2 regions of the Thermovenabulum sp. genome follow, and region 2 is predicted to be linked to the other one. Evidence: a T-box and tRNA genes for the amino acid it is inferred to sense, from the RefSeq annotation. Region 2 holds a T-box; the other holds one or more tRNA genes.
What was found. A T-box is a leader RNA that pairs with one kind of tRNA and senses whether it is charged. The one in region 2 lies ahead of ileS (isoleucine--tRNA ligase), so its partner is inferred to be a tRNA-Ile.

Region 1 (8,068 bases), on a different contig from region 2:
TTTATCAGCAATAAAGCTTCTATCCATTGTAGTTATCGCCGGTCCCCTGCCAAGTAAAGTATTATATTCTTCTTCTTTCATACCGGGAACATCGGAAGCAAAAGTTCCCTCCACCACTATACAAACATCGGGCTTTAATTGGTATGCTGCAACTCCAGAACCTCTCAATCCAACCTCTTCTTGAACAGTAAAAGCCCCGCTAATTTCCACCTCATAATTCCTCTTTATTATTTCCGCTACCACAAAACATCCGATTCTATCATCTAAAGCCTTTCCTTTTACAATACTGTCACCATATATTTCAAATTCCGTATTAAAGCAAGCGTAATCGCCAATTTTTACTTTTTTTTCCGCATCCTCTTGATCTTTAGCACCTATATCTATATAAAGATTTTTTATTTTTAATGCATTTTCCCTTTCCTTAGGTTCCTGCCTGTGAATGGGTTTTGCACCTATAACTCCGAAAACCTTATTTGGGCCTATTGTAACTATCTTTGAAACAAGTACCCGCTCATCAATGCCTCCCACAGTTTCAAACTTTAAAAAACCATTTTTTAATATAGAGGTTATCATTAACCCTACTTCATCCATATGTGCTGCCAGCATTATTTTTGGTCTTTTGCTCTTATTCTTTTTTTCAAATATAAGATTTCCCAAAGCATCCGTTCTAATTTCTGCATATCCCTTTAATTCCTCTCTTAAAATATCTCTCACCTCATTTTCATTTCCCGAAACACCTGCAGCTTCAGAAAGTCTTTTTAATAACATTTTAATCCCTCCACAAATTCCGTATCCACAGAAGCTATAAACAATGCAAGCAATCTTCCAATCAGTTTAATATCTTCAGTATTTAATGTTTCCACGGTAGTATGCATATATCTAAGAGGTATAGAAATTAGCCCTGTCGGAACTCCGGCTCGAGTTATCTGAATTGACCAGGCATCCGTTCCCGTATAGGACGGATTTGGGTCAATCTGATAAGGTATTTTATATTCATCGGCTAAGTTTTTCAATCTTTCATAAATTTTTGGATGAATATTGGGACCTAAAGCTATTACAGGACCTTTTCCCAATTTAAAAGTTTCTTCTTCGGGCAAATCTGGAATATTTCCATGACCGACATCTACTGCAATACCTATATCGGGATATATACCATAAGTCGAGGTTATCGCCCCTCTTAAGCCTACTTCTTCCTGTACAGTAGCTACTCCATACACATCGGCGGAAAAAATTAATTTCTTTAGCTCTTCTATACAGCATAATATTGCTGCTATACCGGCCTTATCATCCAGTGCATTAGAAGCAAAATGATTATTCAAAAGTTCCACAGGTCTTCTCTTAAAAGTAATAAAATCTCCCACACTTACAATATCTTTAATTTTTTCGTAGGAAAGCCCTGTATCAATAAATAAATCTTCTTTTTTCAAAGCTTTACTTTTTTCATCTGGTTCCTGCAAATGAGGTGGTTTACTTCCTATTATACCGGGAACAATTTCTTTACCGTGAATTAAAACCTCCTGACCCAGTAATATCCTTTGGTCTATTCCACCCACAAATGTAAACCTAATAAAGCCCTTTTCTTCAATTTTTGTAACCATCATGCCAATTTCATCCATATGAGCAGCAATCATAACTTTAAATTTAGAGTCTTTTCCCGTCTTTTTTCCTATAATATTTCCCAGTTTATCTACCTTAACTTCATCAAAAAATTTACCGAACAATTCTTTTACTTTAAAAGCAGCCTCCGGTTCCCTTCCGGAAGGAGTATGATCTGTTATTATTTCCTTTAATAAATCTTTAATATCCAATTTTTTTGCCTCCCTTCCAATATATAACTTCTACAACTATTATTAGTTTCCTTCAAATTTTATAACTAAAAATTTTATTTGTAAGTATTGACGAATTTTTTAATTTCATGTATACTATAAATTGCGTTCGGGCCCATAGCTCAATCGGTCAGAGCAACCGGCTCATAACCGGTCGGTTCTAGGTTCGAGTCCTAGTGGGCCCACCAAAATTTTATGCCGACGTAGCTCAATTGGCAGAGCAGCTGACTTGTAATCAGCAGGTTGCGGGTTCGAGTCCCATCGTCGGCTCCATTAAGTAAGTGGAGAGATTCCCGAGCTGGCCAAAGGGGGCAGACTGTAAATCTGCTGGCGATGCCTTCGGTGGTTCGAATCCACCTCTCTCCACCATTAAATGTGGGCCATTAGCTCAGTTGGTAGAGCACCTGACTCTTAATCAGGGTGTCGTGGGTTCGAAGCCTACATGGCCCACCATAGTAAGACATAAACCTCCTGAAAAGGGAGGTTTTTTCATGCCTTTTATTCTGGCAATATATGTGAAATGGTCACATTTCAGGTCACATTTATATCAAAGCACTCCCGGATCTTCACCGGGGGTTCTTTTTTTATAAGTGTCTAAATTCTTTTTAACCCCTGGTTTCAATTATTTCAACACGGTTTCAATTTAGTTTGCCCAGTTTTTAAATATTTCCTATTCCACACTTTAATAAAAACGTCCTTAGCTAAAGAAGGACCAGGATTTAAAGCTTTTGGCTTAACATGAGCTTTAAACGGAGCATGTAATAATCGTTATATGAAAAAATAAAAATTTGTTTTATAACCTCCATAATATGACATTATTTTATATCCTTCTAAGTTTTATTTGTCTTTTTTAAAATACTGTCAAATATTGCTATGCCCCGGGAAATATTATGCTTAAAGAAGGAAATAAATTAATAATATAGAAATATTTTATTGGTGATATATATGTACGATATAGAGAAACAACTTCATAACATTTTTTCTTATGATTCAATAAAGAGGATATTTAACTCTCTTGATGAGGGTATAATAATTGTCGATAATAATTTCAAAATATTGTTCTACAACAAAATATTGGGAAAATTTGAAGGGATAGATCCCGATAAGGTTATTGGTAAAAACTTATTTGAGGTTTACCCTTCTTTATCTCCCGAAGAAAGCACAATATGCCAGGTGCTAAAAACGGGAAAGCCGGTTTTAAAAAGATATCAGCGATATCGAAGTTTTTTAGGAAACGAAATTAAAGCGGTAAATACCACCTTTCCTATTATCGAAAAAGGTAACATAATCGGTGCTTTTGAAATATCCAGGGATATTACTAATATTTACCACCTTGCAGAAAAAGTGGTAGAGCTAAGACAAATAGCTTCGGGAGCAAAAACTTTAAAGGATAATAATATTTCCTTGAAATATAATTTTAGTTCTATAATCGGCGAGAATAAAAAGATAAAAGAATTGATAGCTTTTTCTAAAAAAGTTTCTAAAACCTCTTCTTCAATTTTAATTTATGGAGAAACTGGTACAGGTAAAGAACTTTTTGCTCAAAGCATTCACGCAGAAAGCCCCAGGAAAGATGGTCCTTTTATTGCTCAAAACTGTGCAGCCTTACCCGAATCTTTATTAGAAGCTCTTCTTTTCGGCACTACAAAGGGAAGTTTTACCGGCGCAGAAAATAAACCAGGGTTATTTGAACAAGCGGATGGTGGAACTCTATTATTGGATGAAATTAACAGTATGGGCTTAAACCTTCAAAGTAAGCTATTAAGAGTACTGCAGGAAGGTGTAGTAAGGCGAATTGGCGCAGCATACGATATACCGGTTGATGTAAGGATTATAGCTACTACTAACGAAAAACCTGAAATTCTATTAAAAACTGGACGTTTACGAAAGGACTTATTTTTCAGGTTAAGTGTAATATATATCGAAATTCCTCCTCTTAGAGATAGAAAAGAAGATATAATATTACTTGTGAACCATTTTATTGAAAAGTACAATAAAAAATTCGGTAAAAACATAAAAGGAATCGATAAAAAGCTAATGGATTTATTTTTACAATATTCATGGCCCGGAAATATAAGAGAATTAGAGCACCTTATAGAAGGCTTAATGAATTGTCAGGATGATGGAATAATAACTTTTGACTCTTTAAAATATGTAAGTTTCAATTTTTTAAATGAAGCTTTGATGGACAACACAATTTCTCAAAAAAGTTTTGCCTTAAAGCAATTGGATGATTTTGAAAGAAAATTAATAATTGACACATTGCGGGAATGCCAGGGCAATATCACCCGGGCTGCTGAAAAATTGGGATTAAAAAGGCAATCTTTACAATATAGAATAAAAAAATACGGCATTCAAAAAGAAACTTATGAAATTTTTTTATAAAAAAAGCTTTTTATACTGGAAAATCCAAATCTCTGAGGCATAATTATTTGTTCCGTACTTCCTACGAACAAAATTCCGTCATCAGCTAAGGATTCATGAAATTTTTTGTAAATCATTTCTTTTGCTTCTTCAGTAAAATATATTAAAACATTTCTGCATAAAATTAAATGAATCCCCTTCGGAAATGGATCGGTTAAAAGATTCAATTTCATAAATTTCACCATATTTTTTATCTCGGCAGATATTTCATATTCTTCCTTTCTTTTAATAAAGAATTTCTTTTTTAAATCTTCAGGTACATTTGAAATTAGTTTTTCATAATAAATGCCTTTTTTTGCTCTTTCCAAAGCATCCTCATCAATATCAGTGGCTATTATTTCTGCTTTGTTATAATTCATCTTTTTGAATAAAAGAGCTACTGAATAAGGTTCTTCTCCGCTTGCACAAGCCGAACTCCAAACTTTCAATGAATTTTTGCTTAAAATTAGATTGGGAATAATCTCTTTTTCTAATATATCCCATTGTGCGGGGTTCCTGAAAAATTCTGAAACATTTATTGTAAGATAATTCAAGAATTCCCTTATCCTATTTTGATCATCTTTAATATATTTATAATAATCATCGTATTCCTCAAAGCCATGCCTTCTGATAAAGGATTCTATACGCCTCTTCATCTGTTTTTCCTTATATAAAGAAAGGTTAATTCCTGTTATTTTATTTATTTTTTCAATAAATTCGTAATACTTATCCTGCAACAAAATCCCCTCACCCATTTTATAGTTTGTTATATATTGTAATTATACATAATTAAATAAAAAAAAACCATGGTACACAACCAAAACAATAGTGTACCATGGGGGCTAATGTAAAGGGGGTCTATTCTAATTTTAACCATTCTTTATCATATTATTCATGCTAAATATAAATTCTCTATAAAAACAGAAAAATGCGCGACATTCCGTCCCGCATTTTTCCACTTAATCAAACGCAAAATCAAAAAATATTGAGTTCTTATAAATCAACCTATCCCCTTCTTTCAGTCTCTTTTAAAAGTTTACCACTTTCACAGGTTTTTCAAAAACCCCTCTTTTTACTTCAGAAGCTGTCATATGCTTTGCCTGAAATTTTTCAGCTATATAATTACAGGCATCCCACGGATTTACCTTATCGCCACAGGTAAAAACATCTACCGCGGCATACCCAAGTTCTGGCCACGTATGAACAGTTAAATGTGATTCAGAAATTACTACCACACCGCTTACACCTTGCGGGCTAAATTTATGGAAGGCAACTTCCCTGACCTCTGCTCCTGCTTCAAGAGCAGCCTTTACCAAAATATCTTCGATTAAATCTCTGTCATTTAAAACAAAAGGATCGCAATCGTAAATTTCCGCTAAGATGTGACGGCCCAATGCTTTCATTTTACTATCACAGCCCCCTTTGCAAAAAAATTAATCAATCACATTAAATTGTAGCAAATTATTTTAGAATGTCAATAGATTTTCTTTAAAATCTGCGATTTTTTAGTAAATACCTCTAAATTTCAGCCATTTATACGTATTTCCACCTATATAAATAGGTCTTTCGCTTAATTCCTTTAAATTATTTGCTCCTGCCATCGCTAACGTTAATTTTAGTTCATAAATTATCTCATCTATATAATTTAGTACCGATTTTTTACCATGTTTTAAAAGTCGGTAGAGAATAGGGGCTGCAATCCCACAGGCTTTTGCTCCCAGAGCAAGGGCTTTTGCCACATCCAGTCCATCCTTAATCCCACCTGATGCAATAACTTCTGCTTTCCCTTCTACAGCATACAAGACTTCGATTAGGCTAACAGCTGTAGGAATTCCCCAATTCGCAAATTTATACGGTTTAACTTTTTGCCTCATACTTTCAATTTTTATAAAGTTGGTGCCGCCAGAGCCCCCAATATCAATCGTCTTTACCCCTGCTTTTAATATTTTTAATGCTTCTTCCCTGGCAATTCCGAAACCGACTTCCTTTACAATAACCGGAACATCTAAATTTTCAGCAATCTCCCGTATCCTCTCCCAGGTACCGCGGAAATCTCTTCTTCCCTCTTTCATAAATAGCTCTTGAGGCACATTTAGATGTAATTGTAAAGCATTCGCTTCTATCATTTTCACCGATTCCTTGGCCTGATCCAAAGTACAATCGGTTCCAATATTTGCAAAAATTACCCCGTCCTTATTTATTTTTCTAACAATTTCAAAGCTTTTCCGGGCATGCTTATATTTAAAAGCTATTTTTTGAGATCCTACAGCCAATGCCAATTTTTTTTCTCTCGCAATTTCTGCCAAAGCACTGTTTATGTAATAACTCTCTTCGAATCCGCCGGTCATAGCGTTAATTATTAATGGAACATCTAATTTCGCACCTACTAGAGAAGAAGAAATATCCAATCCGTCAAAATAAATCTCCGACAAGCAATTATGTATTATTGTAATATCTTTGAATACATCCCTTTTTATATGTTTTTCCATTATAAGCGAATACTTAATATGTTCTTTTTTTCGTTTTAGCCTTGTTATTATTGACAATTACACCTCTCCTTTTAAAGGGGAGGATTTAAAATCCTCCCCTTTAAAATTTTAATTATTGAATGGACTTTTTAAGAAGATCTCCAAAAATTTCTCCAATGGTAATTTTTAGACCTTCTTCCTTTACTTCTTCTTTTGGATCTTCCATTTCCCCTGATACTTTATTTTCCTCTTCAAGAGCCTCTTTTATACTCAAACTTATCTTTTTTTCTTTTGAATTTACTTCCAATACCTTTACTTTTACCATATCCCCTACCTTCAAAACTTCCTGTGGATGTTTAATTTTTTGTTTTGAAATCTGGGATAAATGAACCAGTCCTTCTACTCCCGGTTGCAATTCTACAAAAACTCCGAAATTGGTTATTTTTACCACTTTGCCCTCAACTACATTCCCCTCATGGTATTTTTTATCAACTTCTGTCCACGGATCCTTTGCTAACTGCTTTAGTCCCAAGGATATTTTGCCTTTTTCCTTATCTATCTTCAAAACTTTAACTTTAACCTCTTGACCCGGAGTTAATATTTCCGAAGGATGTTTTACTTTACCATAGGACAAATCAGAAATATGTATCATCCCATCATAGCCACCAATATCAACAAAAGCACCAAAGTCAGCTATCCTTTTTACAGTACCTGTTATAATATCTCCTTCTTTAATTTTATCCCATATTTGATTCTTTGTTTTTTCTCTTTCTTCTTCTAAAAAAGCTTTCCGGGATAAAACTATTCGTTTTTGCTCTTTATCAATTTCGATAATTTTAAACTTCAAGGTTTGACCAATGTAATTTGAAAGATCTGGAACGTACTTAAAATCCATATGGGAAGCTGGAATAAATGCCCTTATATTAAAAACCCTGGCCAGAGCACCACCTTTAACAATCTCTTCAACAGTCGCATCTACAGTTTCTTTTTCGTTATAGGCTTTCTCTGCGTTTTCCCACCCGACAATAAAATCCGCCCTTTTCTTGGAAAGGATTAAATTACCCTCTTTATCTTCCGGGTTCAATACAAATACTTTTATATGTTCTCCCTCTTTAACAACATCAAGGGGAGAATTTACGGGCTTATAGGATACTTCGTTTAACGGTATAATTCCGTCTTGCTTAGCTCCTATATCTACTATTACTTCTTTATCCGTAACTTTAACTACCCTTCCATCAAGAATTTGACCCTTTCTAATTTCCGTTTCATGATTTTCACCAAATTGTTTTGCTATTTCTTCCATTTTATTTACTACCTCCTTTATAATCCAATCAGGTGTTGAAGCACCTGCAGTTATACCCACTTTATCTT
Region 2 (8,068 bases):
ATGAAAAAAAACAATGAAGGAAGGATTGTAAATTTCACTTCTTCTTCGGTTAAGCAGGTTTTGGAGAACTTGATTCTTTCAAATACCTTCAGGATGGGCGTAGTGGGCTTAAGCAAGACCCTTTCTCAGGAGCTGGGGAAATACAATATTCTGGTCAATGTAGTAGGGCCTGGAAGAATCGGCACGGCCAGAGTGGAATACCTTGACAGGATAAGGGCGGAAAAGGCAGGTATTACCGTTGAGGAGTTAAGAAAGGAGACTTCAAAAAATATTCCCCTTGGAAGATACGGAACGCCTGAAGAATACGCAAAATTAACGGTATTTTTATGCTCACCGGCAAATACCTACATTACCGGGCAAATCATCCTCATCGATGGCGGCATGGTGAAAGCGTATTAAGTTATTTTAATTCATCTTTTGTTTTAACCATTGTATCAGCCTTTCTGTATCGGATAAGAACTCCTTAGCGATTTGTTCATTATACATCTTGAAATTAACTCCTCCAGCAGCATCTGGGTATCTCGATACCATATAGTGAGGATTTAATTTTAATATTATCGTTTCCATATTTTTATCGGGGTTGTTGTCAACCATTTCTAGTAAAGTAATTAAATTAGTAGATTTTGGTGGAAATTCTTTATTCAAATGAATAATCAACGCTTTTAATAATTTTTCTACTGCCTGATGGCACATGAAGATGCAGTAATTATATCGTCCGGCTTTAAGCATAGCTTTTGCGGTTTCGTAATCGTAATCGGAGCTTTCGAGCCAATCAAGAACTTCTCGATGCATTTAACTTCCTCCTCTTTTTTATATTTTTATTATAACAAATATTGTCTAAAATAGATAAAAAGGAAGTGAAATGGTATAATTATTTTTGTAAAAAATTAAATAGAGGTGATGGCAGTGCTGATGAACGAGTACAAAGCCGGGCGGGAATTCGTCGGAAGACTTGATTACGAAAGCGATCTTTTGCTTTCCTTGACCGATTTTGTTCGGGAAAAAGGGATCACCGCGGGAACTGTAAAAGTAATTGGCGCCTGCAAAAAGGCGAAGGTCGCTTACTACAATCAAGGGGAGAAGAAGTATTACAATTTAGAATTCGATAAGCCGATGGAAATAATAAGCTGTAGCGGAAATATTTCACTTTTAAACGGTCAGCCTATGCTTCATCTCCATATAGCCCTTTCCGATGAAGAAGGAAATGTGGTTGGGGGGCACTTAGTTGAGGGTACAGAAGTTTTTGCGGGTGAGTTTTACATAAGAGAATTAATAGGACCCGAGCTCCAAAGAAAAAAGGATGAGATAACGGGCCTCAATTTGTGGTGTTAACGGCATCCCCTTTAATTAGGGGATGTTTTTTTGTTACAAAAATGTTACAAAATCAATTCACCTTAATTTAATTAATCTTTTTTACGTATTTATAAAATGTAAGCAAGAAAATAAGGAAGAAAGGGAGTGTTGGCATGAAAAAATTTATAGCGGGTCTTCTAATGGTTTTACTTGTGGTATCCTTTATAGCCCCTGCGGCTTTTGCAAAGCCAAAACTAAACTTTAAGGATGTAGGGGAAGGTTTTGACTGGGCCAGATTTGCCATAGACAGGATGTACGAAAAAGGAGTAATAAAAGGTTTTCCAAATGGCTTATTTAAACCGAGGGATCCCGTTACCCATCTGCAGGCAATTATTATGGCTTTAAGGATAATGGGCTGGGAAAAGGAAATTGATTTTAAATCGGAGCTCCCCAAAAAAGTAAAGGATGTTAAGCTATCATGGAAGGAAGGCTACTATTATGTAGCTTTAGCAGTAGAGAAAGGACTTGTAAAATCCGAAGAGTTAAAAAATTTCCGTCCCAATGAACCTGCAAAAAGGTATGAGGTGGCAAGGTATGTAGTTCGGGCAATAGGCAAGGAATCAATAGCCCAGAGCCATATGAACGACAGGCTTTCCTTTAAAGATGCAAATGCAATCCCCAAAGATGCGGTAGGATACGTCTATGTTATAACCGATCTTGGGCTTATGAAGGGTTATCCGGGAAATCTATTTATGCCCAATAAGCCCGTTACCCGGGCTGAAATGGCAGTTATAATAAACAATCTGGATGATTTATTAGGTGATAATGATGATAATCAAAAGGTGACGGTAACGGTAAAGGGCATAATTGTGGATTTGAATGAAAAAGATAAAACCGTATCTTTGTATACCTACGGGAAACAAACCACGGCTTACCCGGGCGTAGTCCAGGTGAGCGATATCGAGGGACTGCACTATGAACTTGACACCGAAAATGGGCGGTATGTGTTAACGGGGAAAACCACCGGTTTGGATGAAAATGTTAATAAAAATATTCTGGTTTTTGGCGAGGTAAAGGAAGGGGCTTCCGTATACATGAGAGGCCCGATACTGGAGGTCAAGGAATGGTATCTCTTAAACGAAAGTAACACTTTAACCTTTAATTTGACCGAAAATACTTCTGTTAATAAAGATGGAAAAGAAGTCCGCCTTTCGGAATTAAAAGAAGGATCTTATGTGGAAATAAAAGCCCATGATAAAAATATAATTAGCGTAAAAATAATAAAATAATTGAACATAAATTGAGTTATAAATTTATAAAGGCATAAAATGGGCTATTGACGAAAATAAAATTTATTTTATAATTATTTCTGTAAGGGCCTTGTATGCAAAATACATACAGGGTCCTTTTATGTGCTTTAAAAAATCAATTAGTGCGGAGGTGGACCATGACCGGAATAGCGGGTATTGCCCGGGAAGTAGAAAGAAGGACGGGTATTAAAACTACCGCGAGGGATGTGGAGAATATCCTTTCATGCCTTCAAAGGGGCTCGCATTTCTGGGAAGTGGTTTATCTTTCCCAAAAACCTTTTAATATGGTAGCCGAAACCGTGGGTGTCCTTATAAAAGAGGGCTTTTTGGAAAACAAGGGGAATGGTGTCCTGAATTTTACTAAGGCAGGAAAAGAATTTGTGGAAATGTACAGGATTTACCCCAAAAGGCATTATGCATGTCCTCACTGCGAAAGGCGGGGTCTTGACCTTTCTGAATTCACCGAATTGATTAAAAGATTTGAACAGGAGACAAAGGATCGTCCCGAGGCCATTATAGACTACGACCAGGGTTATGTTACTTCAAAGACGGTTATAAGCCGTATAGCCCTTATGGCTGAAAGAGGGGATTTAGAGGGCAAAAAACTTCTGGTGCTGGGGGACGATGACCTGGTTAGCCTTGCCGCCGGTTTGTCGGAGCTTCCCCAGGAAGTTGTTGTTCTGGAAATTGATGATAGAATTATAAATTACATCAACAAAAAAGCGGTACAGTTAGAGCTGCCGGTAAAAGCCTACAAATACGATTTCAGGCAAAGTCTTCCAAAGGAATTTGTAAAGGCCTTTGATACTTTTACTACCGATCCTCCCGAGACTATAGAAGCTCTGGAAGTTGTAATGAAAAGAGGGCTTGCGGGATTAAAAGGCGAAGGATGTGCCGGATATTTCGGAATAACAAAAGCGGAGTCCTCTTTTGGAAAGTGGAGAGAATTCCAGAGGATGCTATTAAACAAATTTGATGTGGCTATTACTGATATAATTGAAGATTTCAACCATTACGTCAACTGGGATTATCTTTTAGAAAGCATCAGGGACGATTACTCCTTCGTCCAGGTAAAGCCTGAATTGAACTGGTATCGTTCTTCAATGTTCAGGATCGAAACAGTAAGCGGATTTTCCGGTGTGGAAAATACCCCTCAGGACTGCGAACTGTATTTGGATAACGAAGCGCTTATTTACAAGCCGGTTTCATTGACAAAATAACAAAATTATTGTATATTATTTAATAAATTTTATAGCACAAAACGCGATGAAGGGGAAAGTAGAAAGCTTATATGCTCCAAAGCGAGCCGGGGTCTGGTGAAAGCCCGGCGGGCAAAAGCTTTTCGAAGATCACCCCCGAGTATTGGCCCGAAAAAAGTAGGCGCCAGCGGCAGAAAGCCGTTATCTCAAACGAGCCCAAATTAGGGTGGTACCGCGGATATAACCCGCCCCTTCCGTTGCTTAAAAGGGCGGGTTTTATTTTTCAAAAAAATAAGGGAGGTAAAAAAAGAGGATGTTTAAAAAAGTCGAACCCACCATGAACTTCGTCCCCATAGAAGAAAATATACTCGAGTTCTGGAAGGAAAATGACATATTCAAAAAGAGCATTGAACAGAGAAAAAATGCCCCCAATTACGTTTTTTACGAGGGGCCTCCCACAGCTAACGGAAAGCCCCATGCCGGCCACGTCCTGACAAGGGTAATCAAAGACCTCATTCCCAGGTACAGGACAATGCTCGGTTACAGGGTTGACAGAAAAGCCGGATGGGATACCCATGGACTCCCGGTGGAGCTGGAAGTGGAAAAACAGCTGGGTATTAGCGGAAAACCGCAGATAGAAGAGTATGGTGTGGAAGAGTTCATCAAAAAATGCAAAGAGAGCGTTTTTACCTACGAGCAGGAATGGAGGAAGATGACGGAAAGGGTAGGTTTCTGGATTGATTTAGATGACCCTTATGTTACCTACCACAACTCCTATATCGAATCGGTATGGTGGGCATTAAAGAAATTCTGGGAAAAAGGGCTTTTGTACAAAGGGCATAAGGTGGTGCCCTACTGCCCGCGCTGCGGAACATCCCTTTCAAGCCATGAAGTGGCTCAAGGGTACGAAGAGGTGGAAGATCCATCGGTATTTGTAAAATTCAAGGTATTGGATGAAGAAAATACTTACTTTTTGGTCTGGACAACAACGCCGTGGACGCTGCCTTCCAACGTGGCCCTCGCGGTAAAGGATGATTACACCTACGTAAAGGTGAAACAGGGCGAGGATTACCTTATCTTAGCAGAGGGACGGCTCTCCGTCTTGGAAGGGGAATATGAAATAGTCGAAAAATTCCCCGGAGAGAGATTAGCAGGTAAAAAATATGAACCCGTATTTCCTTTCTTTGAAAAAGAAAAAGATAGGGCATTCTATGTGGTTTTAGCTGATTTTGTAACCCTTGATGAAGGAACGGGAATAGTACACATGGCTCCCGCCTTCGGCGAAGACGACTACAGGATGGGACAAAAGTACGGTTTACCCGTATTACAACCGGTAGATGCTCAGGGAAAATTTACAAAAGAAGTTCCTCTGTGGGAAGGGCTATTTGTAAAAGATGCGGATAAAGGTATTATTAAGGAGTTAAAGGTAAGCGGAAAGCTTTACAAAGCTGAAAGGTATAAGCACACATACCCCTTCTGCTGGAGGTGCGATACACCCCTTTTATATTATGCAAGAAGCAGCTGGTTTATAAAAACCACCGCTATAAAGGAAAGGCTTTTAGAATTAAATAAGAAAATCGGCTGGCATCCGGAACATATCAGAGACGGACGGTTCGGGAATTTCTTGGAAAACGTCATCGACTGGTGTCTGAGCCGTGAAAGGTACTGGGGAACACCTCTTAACATTTGGGTCTGTGAAGATTGCAGTCATCACCATGCGGTGGGAAGCATTCAAGAACTCAAACAAATGAGCAAAGTTCCTTTTGAAGACATCGAACTTCATAAGCCCTATGTGGATGAAGTAATCCTTTCCTGCCCTGAATGCGGCAAGGATATGAGAAGGGTGCCAGAAGTAATCGACTGCTGGTTCGATTCCGGTTCCATGCCCTTTGCTCAATATCACTATCCCTTTGAAAACAAAGAAATATTTGAAAATCACTTCCCGGCGGATTTTATTGCTGAAGCCATTGACCAGACCCGGGGATGGTTTTACAGCTTATTTGTAATTTCGACGCTCCTTTTTGACCAATCGTCCTATAAAAACGTGCTGGTTATGGGACACGTGCTGGACCAGTACGGCCAGAAGATGAGCAAGCATAAAGGCAATGTGCTTGACCCCTGGGAGATTTTGAACAACCAGGGTGCGGATGCTATGCGCTGGTACCTGTACGTTTCCAGTCCGCCCTGGGCACCAAGCCGGTTCTATAAAGAGGCGGTTAGCGAAGCCCAGAGGAAATTCTTAGGTACACTCTGGAATGTTTACTCCTTCTTCGTACTTTACGCCAATATCGACAATTTTGATCCAAAGGCTTACAAAATCGAACCAAAAGAAAGGCCCGAGATGGACCGCTGGTTATTGTCTAAGGTAAACAGCGTCAATAAAAAAGTCAGGGAAGAACTGGAAAAATACGACATTACCTCGGCTGCCAGGGCTTTAGAAGAACTGGTGGACGATATGAGCAACTGGTATGTCAGAAGAAACAGAGAGAGGTTCTGGAAGTCAGAGATGGATCAGGATAAAATCTCTGCATATCTGACTTTGTACGAAGCCTTAGTGGATTTCATAAAGATGGCAGCGCCCTTTGTGCCCTTTATAACGGAAGAAATCTACCAAAACCTTGTAAGGGAAGTTTACCCTGAAGCTCCTGAAAGCATCCACCTGACCTACTATCCTGAAGTAAAAGAAGAGTTAATTGACCCGGTTCTCGAGCATAAAATGGAACTTGCCAGGAGAATCGTGGAACTGGGAAGAGCGGCGAGAAACAAAGCAAAGATTAAAAACCGTCAGCCCCTGTCAAAGATGATGGTACAGCTCAGGAATGCCCAGGATGAGGACTTGATAAAGGATTTAACGGATATAATAAAGGACGAACTGAACATTAAAGAAATCGAGTATATAGATGTAGCGGAAGAATACTTCACCTATATGCTTAAACCCCGCTTTGACCTCCTGGGTCCAAAATACGGAAAACTGATGCCCAAAATAGCAAAGGAGATTTCTGCGGCAAACGCTTCCGCCTTGATCCGGGAAGCGAGGGAAAAAGGCGAAATTAAGATCAATGTAGATGGGCAGGAAATAACTATTAAAGAGGAAGAACTGGATATTCGCGCGGAGGATAAAGCCGGATACTGCACCGAAGGTGAAGCGGGATATTATGTGGTGCTGGACACCCATATCACGGAAGAATTATTGCTGGAAGGAATAGCCCGGGAGCTTACCAGCAAGATTCAGAATATGAGAAAAGAAGCGGGATTTGAAGTAGAAGATAAAATTTTAGTTTATTATACCTCGAGCTCAAAGGAAGTAATTGAAGCGGTAAATGTCTTTGGAGAAAGCATAAAGGAAGATACCCTGGCCTTAACTTTATCCGATGAACAGATGCCTCCGGATGTTTATCTCAGAGAATGGGATGTAAATGGATTCAGCGTAATGCTGGGTATAAAAAAGATTTAAATTAAGAAAACTTGAAAATTGCCCGCCCCTTTTGTAGAATATAAAGGGCGGGCAAAATACATATAGCAAGGAGGCGGTTTTAATGAAGGATGCAATTACGGTAATGAGAGAGAGAAGGAGTGTCAGGAGATTTCTTAAAAAGCCCATTTCCAAGGAAGTGCTGGAAGAAATTATCGACTGCGGCAGATTGGCCCCTACTGCCAATAACTTTCAGCCCTGGGTGTTTGTAGTAGTAACCCAGGAGGATACTAAAAATAAAATAGCCGAGCTTGCCACCTGGGGGGAATTTATAAAGGATGCCGCCTGTTGTGTGGCGGTTTTCTGCGAAAAGGACAACCCCTTCCACGTAGAAGATGGCTCTGCAGCCACCGAAAATATAATACTTGCAGCTAAAGCCCATGATTTAGATTCCTGCTGGGTGGCCGGGTATAAGAGGCCTTACAGCGAGGAAGTGAGAAAACTTTTGAACGTCCCTGAAAAATACGAGCTTATATCCCTTGTGCCCCTCGGTTATTCCCAGGAACATCCAAACCCAGCCAAAAAGCCGTTATCCGAAGTATTAAAGTGGGAAAGGTATTAGATTAAAAGCCCGGAATTTTTCCGGGCGGTTTATATTTTTTGGGGGAGGAAATATGCTTTACGTTTTTGAAAATGTAAGGCCGTTTAATTTAAAAGCCGTGCTGGATGGAGGGCAGGCTTTTCGCTGGAAAGAAGAAAACGGACGATTTACAGGAATTGTAAAAAACAGGTTTTTGGCGGTTGATTACTCTGAAAATACGCTTTTGGTGGAAGTAAGCAAAGGCAGCTCATCA

Region 1: it has a tRNA-Ile gene. The T-box ahead of ileS (isoleucine--tRNA ligase) is inferred to sense a tRNA for this amino acid. The anticodon was not compared.

Annotation. Positions count from the first base shown of each region.
Region 1 covers NZ_JBNARB010000005.1:93,377-101,444, reverse strand. The annotation lists gene ACPLOV_RS04365 (M42 family metallopeptidase) at 1-768, opposite strand, end outside; gene ACPLOV_RS04360 (M42 family metallopeptidase) at 759-1,808, opposite strand; tRNA gene ACPLOV_RS04355 (tRNA-Ile) at 1,938-2,014, shown strand; tRNA gene ACPLOV_RS04350 (tRNA-Thr) at 2,024-2,099, shown strand; tRNA gene ACPLOV_RS04345 (tRNA-Tyr) at 2,110-2,195, shown strand; tRNA gene ACPLOV_RS04340 (tRNA-Lys) at 2,204-2,279, shown strand; gene ACPLOV_RS04335 (sigma-54 interaction domain-containing protein) at 2,772-4,211, shown strand; gene ACPLOV_RS04330 (CheR family methyltransferase) at 4,193-4,966, opposite strand; gene speD (adenosylmethionine decarboxylase) at 5,258-5,632, opposite strand; gene fni (type 2 isopentenyl-diphosphate Delta-isomerase) at 5,735-6,775, opposite strand; gene ACPLOV_RS04315 (bifunctional 4-hydroxy-3-methylbut-2-enyl diphosphate reductase/30S ribosomal protein S1) at 6,831-8,068, opposite strand, start outside.
Region 2 covers NZ_JBNARB010000002.1:95,760-103,827, reverse strand. The annotation lists gene ACPLOV_RS01615 (SDR family oxidoreductase) at 1-399, shown strand, start outside; gene ACPLOV_RS01610 (HEPN domain-containing protein) at 406-792, opposite strand; gene ACPLOV_RS01605 (PPC domain-containing DNA-binding protein) at 913-1,332, shown strand; gene ACPLOV_RS01600 (S-layer homology domain-containing protein) at 1,467-2,582, shown strand; gene ACPLOV_RS01595 (bis-aminopropyl spermidine synthase family protein) at 2,741-3,823, shown strand; T-box leader at 3,861-4,058, shown strand; gene ileS (isoleucine--tRNA ligase) at 4,116-7,256, shown strand; gene ACPLOV_RS01585 (nitroreductase family protein) at 7,339-7,836, shown strand; gene ACPLOV_RS01580 (DNA-3-methyladenine glycosylase family protein) at 7,889-8,068, shown strand, end outside.